Regions from separate parts of the Geodermatophilus sp. CPCC 205761 genome, predicted to be linked through region 1. Evidence: riboswitches for the same ligand, from Rfam matches in the RefSeq annotation. Region 1 holds a riboswitch; the other holds the start of a gene.
The links. A riboswitch is a leader RNA that binds a small molecule or an ion and turns the genes downstream of it on or off. The one in region 1 is predicted to bind S-adenosylmethionine.

Region 1 (3,527 bases):
AGCCGGACCCGGTCGGGGTGAGCACCGCCGCGAACCCGGCCTGCTCGGCGGCCTGCGCCACCGCGGCCAGGTACTCCAGGGTGGGCCGCCGGCGCAGCGCCGCGGCGCTGTGCCCGCGGTCGGTCGTCGCCGGCCCGACGTCGCGGCCGTCGCCACGGCTGGGCAGGAACCAGGAGACCTCCACGTCAGCGCCGTCCGGCGGTGCGGGCCGCCGCCACCTGCGGTCCCGCGACGGCCAGCCAGTCGTCCAGCGGGCCGGGGGCGTCCCAGGTCTTGTCGAGCAGGTAGAGCCCGCGGGTGGGCGTGGTGGCGCCGAGCTCGACCAGGACCGGCTTGAGCAGCAGGTCCGGCGCCAGCGCGTGGGCGGGCCCCGCGCCGAGCATGAGCGGGACCGCCACCACGCCGGCGAGGTCGCCGGTGCCGACCTGGTCGAGGAACAGCTTGAGCAGGCCGGTGTAGGTCGCCTTGTAGGTGGGGCTGGCGACGACGGCGACCTCGGCGGCCCGCAGCGCGGCGACCGCCTCCTCGACCGCCGGGTCGCCCCAGCCGAGCAGGCCTGAGCCGAGGTCGACCACGTCGACGACGCGGTCCGGCGGGGCGCCGGTGAGCCGCTCGACGACGTGCTCGGCGGCGGCGCGGGTCCGGGAGTGCGGCTTGGGGTTGCCGACGACCGCGATCGTGCTCACGGGGCGGCCGCCGCGGCGGCGTCGCGCTTGGCGACCTCCTCGCGCACGATCGGCAGCACGTACCGGCCGACGTCGATGGCATCCCCGAGCAGGTCGTAGCCGCGCATCGAGATGATGTCCACGCCGAGGTCCACGTAGTCCAGCAGCGCCTGGGCGACCGTCTCGGGGGTGCCGACCAGCGCGTTGGAGTTGCCCGCGCCGCCGGTCGCCGTCGCCGTCGGCGTCCACAGCGCGCGGTCGAAGCGCTCGCCGCGCTCGGCGATCGCCAGCAGCCGCTGGGAGCCGGCGTTCTCCGGCTCGGTGAGCGGGTGCCGCCGGGTCAGCGGCTGCGCGCCGCCGCCGGTGCGGGCGGCGATCCGGTCGACGGTGCGGTGCGCCTTCTCCCAGGCCAGCTCCTCGGTCGGCGCGATGATGGGACGGAAGGCGACCTGGATGCGGGGCATCGTCGTCCGCCCGGCCGCGCGGGCCGCCGCGTGCACGCGCTCGATCTGCGCCGCGGTCTCGGCCAGCGGCTCGCCCCACAGCGCGTAGACGTCGGCCTCGGCCCCGCCCGCGGCGTAGGCGGCCTCCGACGAGCCGCCGAAGGAGACGTCGGGCCGCGGCTGCTGCACCGGGAAGGTGTCGCTCACGAAGTCGGCGAACCGGTAGTGCTCGCCGTCCCAGTCGAAGGGCTCGTGCGAGGTCCACGCCTTCTTGACGATCTGGATGTACTCGCGGGTGCGGCCGTAGCGCTGGTCCTTGGTCAGGTGGTCGCCCTCGCGGCGCTGCTCGGCGTCGGTGCCGCCGGTGATGAAGTGGACGGTCAGCCGGCCGTCGCCGATCCGGTCCAGCGTGGCGAAGGTCTTCGCGGCGAAGGTCGGGTAGCTGACGTTGGGCCGGTGGGCCAGCAGCACCTGCAGCCGCTCGGTGTGCGAGAGCAGGAACGCGGCGGCCGCCGACGGCTCGGGGGAGCCGGACCCGTAGGCGAACAGCACGCGGTCCCACCCCCAGTCCTCGTGTGCGCGGCCGAGCCGCAGCGTGAACTCCTTGTCGAAGCTCGGCCCGGAGCGCGGGGTGGTCTCGGAACCGTCGTTGGTGGCGGCGATGCCCAGGAACTCGATCGGCACGGGTGGTCCTCAGGGGTGACGGGGGCCGCGCGGGACGGGCGGCCGGGGGAGGGGACGCGGGGCGGCGTCAGCGACAGCGCGCGGACCAGACCCGGCCCAGGTCCACGTGCACACGCCGGACCAGCCGCGGAGCGGCGGCGGTCGAGGTGAGGACGGCGGGCACGGACATATCTCTACCATCTCGATCGGGTTTGACGGGTAACCGGGTCGCATGTCACGCTGCCCGGCAGGTCAAGAGCGCCAGCGACAAGCCCCGGCTCGCTGGCCGGCAACCCTCCCTCCGCGATGGGGTGCCCCGGGTGACGACCCGGCGGGCGCCGACCGGCGTCCGCAAGCGCGGGCCCGCACGGGTCCCCGAACCGAGGAGGCCCCGTGACCGGCGCTGTCCTGTCCCGTCCCGCCGCTCCGGCCGGCTGCCCGCTGCTGCCGGTCGTCGGCGCGGACACCGAGGTGCCGCTGGTGCCCGCCGGCCGCGCCCCGTACGCCGACCTGGACACCGCGGCCAGCACGCCCGCCCTGGTCGCCGTCGCCGACCGGGTGGCCGAGGCGCTGCCGCTCTACGCCAGCGTGCACCGCGGCGCCGGCTACCTCTCCCAGGTGTCGACCGCCCTCTACGAGTCGGCGCGGGACACCGTCGCCGGCTTCGTCGGCGCCCGCGTCGACGACGTCTGCGTGCTGACGCGGAACACGACCGACGCGCTCAACCTGCTGGCCGGGTGCGTGCCCGCCGGGGATCGGGTGCTCGTCCTCGACTGTGAGCACCACGCCGACCTGCTGCCGTGGCAGCGCCGGGCCGCCACGACCGTGCTGCCCACGCAGGCGACGGTGACGGCGACCCTGCGCGAGCTGGCCGCGGAGCTGGTGCGCGGCCGCTACGCCCTGGTCGCGGTCACCGGGGCGTCCAACGTGACCGGCGAGGCGCTGCCCCTGGCCGACGTCGTCGAGCTGGCGCACGCCGCCGGGGCCCGGGTCGCCGTCGACGGCGCGCAGCTGGTGCCGCACCGCCGGTTCTCCCTGGCCGCGACCGGCGCCGACTACGTCGCCTTCTCCGGCCACAAGCTCTACGCCCCCTTCGGCACCGGCGCGCTGGTCGGCCGGCGGGACTGGCTGGACGACGCGCCGGCGCACCTCGCCGGCGGCGGGGCGGTGCACGAGGTGACCGTCGAGGGGACGACGTGGGCCGCGGCCCCGCACCGGCACGAGGGCGGATCCCCCAACGTGCTGGGGGCGGTGGCGCTGGCCGCCGCCTGCGACGCGCTGGCGGCGCTGCCCGACGGCGCGCTCGAGACCCACGAGCTCGCGCTGCGGGACCGGCTGGAGGCGGGGCTCGACGCCCTGCCCGGCGTCCGCCGGCTGCGGATCTGGCCGGACTCGACCGCGCCCACCGGCGTCGTCTCGTTCACCGTCGACGGGGCCGACCCGGGCCTGGTCGCCGCCGTCCTGTCCGCCGAGCACGGCGTCGGCGTGCGGGACGGCCGGTTCTGTGCGCACCCGCTGCTGGCCCGGCTCGGCGTGCCGCAGGGGGCGCTGCGGGCCAGCGTGGGGCTGGCCACCACCGCGGCCGACGTGGACCGGCTCCTCGAGGGCCTGGCCGCCTTCCTCGACCGCGGGCCGGCGGTCGACTACGCCGTCCGGTCGGGGCGGTGGGCGCCGGCCGACGACCCCCGCCCCCTGGCCGGCCTGGCCGGCGCGGACCCGGGGGCCGTCACCCGGGGAGCCGGCTGCGGCTCCCCCG
Region 2 (3,527 bases), on a different contig from region 1:
GCATGGAGACCGAGCACGTCCAGCCGACGGGGGCGATCGCCGGGTACCGGCCCGAGCGCACGCTGCGGCTGTCGGTCGAGCTGCGCCGGCAGTTCAAGCGCCGGCGCACCATCGGCGTCTTCGCCCTGATGGTCGCGCTGCCGCTGATCCTGATCGCGGCGCTGCAGCTGGGGGCCAGCGAGGAGGCGGCGGAGAACAGCCGGCTGAACCTCGTCGACGTCGCCACCTCCAGCGGGCTGAACTTCACCCTGTTCGTGCTGTTCGCGACGACCAGCTTCTTCCTGGTCGTCGTCTACGCGCTGTTCTTCGGCGACACGGTTGCCGCCGAGGCGCAGTGGGGGTCGCTGCGCTACACGCTGGCCACGCCGGTGCCGCGGATGCGGCTGCTCCGGCAGAAGTGGTACGCGGCCCTGGTGCTCTCGGTGGGGGCGCTGCTGGCGCTGGTCCTCACCGGACTGGTGGCCGGTGGCATCGCCTTCGGGTTCGAGGCGATCCAGACGCCGATCGGCGTGACGCTCGGCCAGGGTGAGGGGCTGCTGCGGCTGGCCGGGATGGTCGGCTACCTCGCCGTCCACCTGCTCGTCGTCGGCACGCTGGCGTTCTGGTTCTCCACGATCACCGACGCGCCCCTGGCCGCGGTCGGCGGCGCGGTGTTCACCATGTTCGTCTTCGCGATCCTCGACCAGGTCGAGCAGCTCGGCGCGGTCCGCGACTGGTTCCCCACCGCGGAGGAGTTCGCCTGGACCGACCTGCTGCAGACCCCGGTCGACTCCGGCGACCTGTTCCGGGGCGTGGTCCAGTCGCTGGTGTACGCGGCGGTCTTCACCGCGCTGGCCTTCCGCCACTTCGCCCGCCGCGACGTCACGAGCTGATGGAGTGGTTCTGTCGGCGTGACGCCGACAGAACCACTCCATCAGAGACTCGCGCGGACGGCCTCGGCCCAGCCCTCGCCCATCGCGGCACCGGTCACCGCCACGTTCGGGACGGCGGCCAGCAGGTCGGCCATCCCGTCGACGGTCGCCCCGTTCGCGGTGATCCACAGCCGGCCGACCGCCGGCGCCATCTCCAGGTCGCTGACGCTGTCGCCGATCGCCACCGCGTCGTCGGGGGTCAGGCCGCGTCGCTCGAGGTCCCACGCGATCGCCGCGCCCTTGGAGATGCCGCGCGGCATCAGGTGGTAGACCCGCGGCGGCAGCGCGTCGGGGGCCAGGGTCATCCGGGACGTCGCCGGGATGGACCCGTTGTCGTTGAGCGTCAGCCAGCCGTGCCCGCGCTCGGCGAGGTACGCGTCGACGGCCAGGGGGTCCACCCGGCCGCGCAGCAGCGCGTCGGTCGTGTGGGTGGCGTGCCAGGGGGCGTGCCACTCCAGCCGGCCGGCGTGGCGCGCCAGCAGGTCCTCGACGACGCCGAGCTCGGCCATCACCTCCATCGGGGCCCGCGCGGCGTGCTCGGCGGGCAGCTCCCCGGTCAGCCGGTGGACGCCGCGGCCGCCGTCCCAGCCGACGACGGAGCCGAGCTCGGCGATCGCGCCGTCCGCCGCGAAGATCCGCGCCGCCTCCACCACCTGCTCGAACGTCCGCCCGCTGACCAGCACGAGCGGGACGCCGGCCCGGTGCAGGTCGAGCAGTGCGGTGGCCGGGCCGGCGGTGAGGTCGCGGGCGGCGGTGTGCCAGAAGGAGCCCCGGGGGCCGACCATCGTGCCGTCGAGGTCGGTGTAGACGATCCGCGCAGTCACGGACTCATCGTGGCCGGGTCCGCAGCGACGACGGTCACCTGGGTACAGTCGGTGCGTTCCACTCATCCAGAGGGGCAGAGGGACACGGCCCGATGAAGCCCCGGCAACCGCCGACCGCGCACTCCGCGGCGAGAGGTGCCAATTCCGTCCCGCGCGGCTCGACGGCCCGCCGCGGGGAAGATGAGGAGGTAGTCGTCGCATGACCCTGACCGCTCCCGGTTCCCTTCAGGCCGACTCCGGTGCCGGTGGCCCGGTGCCCCCGTGTCCGGCACGCGGGCTGGTGTGCCGCAACTGCGGCGCCACCTTCGGCCTGGTCGCCGAGCACGCCTGCGCCGAGTGCTTCGGCCCGCTCGAGGTCGACTACGACCCCGAGATCATGCGCGCGGTCACCCGCGAGCAGATCGAGGCCGGCCCGCAGAACATCTGGCGCTACGTCGCACTGCTGCCGGTGGGGCAGGACCCGGCCGACCGCGTCTCGCTCGACCCCGGCCTGACCCCGCTGGTGCGGGCCGACCGGCTGGCCGCGGAGCTGGGCGTCACCGGGGGCCTCTGGGTCAAGGACGACTCGGCCAACCCCACCCACTCGTTCAAGGACCGCGTGGTCAGCCTCGCGGCGACCGCCGCCAAGCGCCTGGGCTACACCAAGATCGCCGCAGCCTCCACCGGCAACCTGGCCAACTCGGTCGCCGCGCACGCCGCGCGGGTCGGCATCCCGTCGTTCGTGTTCATCCCGAGCGACCTGGAGCCGGGCAAGGTCGTCCAGTCGGCGGTCTACGGGCAGACGCTGGTCGCCGTCGACGGCTCCTACGACGACGTCAACCGGCTGACCAGCGAGCTCGCCGAGACCGACGAGTTCGAGGACACCGCCTTCGTCAACCAGAACGTGCGGCCCTACTACGCCGAGGGCTCCAAGACGATGGGTTACGAGATCGCCGAGCAGCTCGGCTGGCGGATCCCGGCCCAGGTCGTCATCCCCATGGCGTCGGGCTCGCTGCTCACCAAGGTGGACAAGGCGTTCCGCGAGCTGACCACCGCCGGCATCGTCGAGGCGAGCGAGTGGACGATCTTCGGCGCCCAGTCGGCCGGCTGCGACCCGATCGCCACGGCCTTCGACAACGGGTGGGACGTCGTCAAGCCGGTGAAGCCGACCGGCATCGCCAAGTCGCTCAACATCGGCAACCCCGCCGACGGCCCGTACGCGCTCGACGCGATCCGGCGCACCGGTGGCGCGGTCGGCCGGGTGGACGACGAGCAGATCGTGCAGGGCATCCGCGACCTCGCCCGGACCACCGGGGTGTTCGCCGAGACCGCCGGCGGCGTCACGGTCGCGGTGCTGCGCCAGCTCCTGGAGGACGGCCGGCTGGACCCGGCCAAGGAGACCGTCGTCCTCAACACCGGGGAGGGCCTCAAGACCCTCGACCCGCTGGAGCCGGTCGTCGGGCCGACCCACCGGGTGCAGCCGTCGCTGAAGTCGGTGCGGGCGGCCGGTCTCATCGGGTGACGGAGTAGGGTCGCAGCCGGATCGGGGGACGTCGTCCCTCCATCCGTGTCCGGCGTGGGTGAGGTTGCTCTCACCACGCCCTTCGTGTTGTACCTTCTCCCGCGGTTCGGTTCCACGTTCGTGTTCGACGGGCGGAAGAGCTAGACCCGGCGCTGGAATGGCTGGCGTCGTCCGCACGCACGAAACGTGGGAGCACACGTGGCACAGGGCACCGTGAAGTGGTTCAACGCCGAGAAGGGCTTCGGCTTCATCGCCGTCGACGGCGGCCAGGACGTCTTCGTCCACTACTCC

Region 2: it holds a riboswitch for S-adenosylmethionine, as region 1 does, so the genes downstream of both, thrC (threonine synthase) here and MY526_RS17155 (aminotransferase class V-fold PLP-dependent enzyme) in region 1, are expected to answer to the same signal.

The regions. Positions count from the first base shown of each region.
Region 1 is NZ_JALPKQ010000028.1:49,148-52,674, forward strand. Features, by position in the region: gene MY526_RS17140 (LLM class flavin-dependent oxidoreductase) at 1-184, opposite strand, end outside; gene MY526_RS17145 (NADPH-dependent FMN reductase) at 186-686, opposite strand; gene MY526_RS17150 (LLM class flavin-dependent oxidoreductase) at 683-1,792, opposite strand; SAM riboswitch class IV at 2,022-2,135, shown strand; gene MY526_RS17155 (aminotransferase class V-fold PLP-dependent enzyme) at 2,165-3,527, shown strand, end outside.
Region 2 is NZ_JALPKQ010000013.1:4,209-7,735, forward strand. Features, by position in the region: gene MY526_RS10010 (ABC transporter permease) at 1-872, shown strand, start outside; gene MY526_RS10015 (HAD family hydrolase) at 914-1,735, opposite strand; SAM riboswitch class I at 1,795-1,922, shown strand; gene thrC (threonine synthase) at 1,935-3,236, shown strand; gene MY526_RS10025 (cold-shock protein) at 3,435-3,527, shown strand, end outside.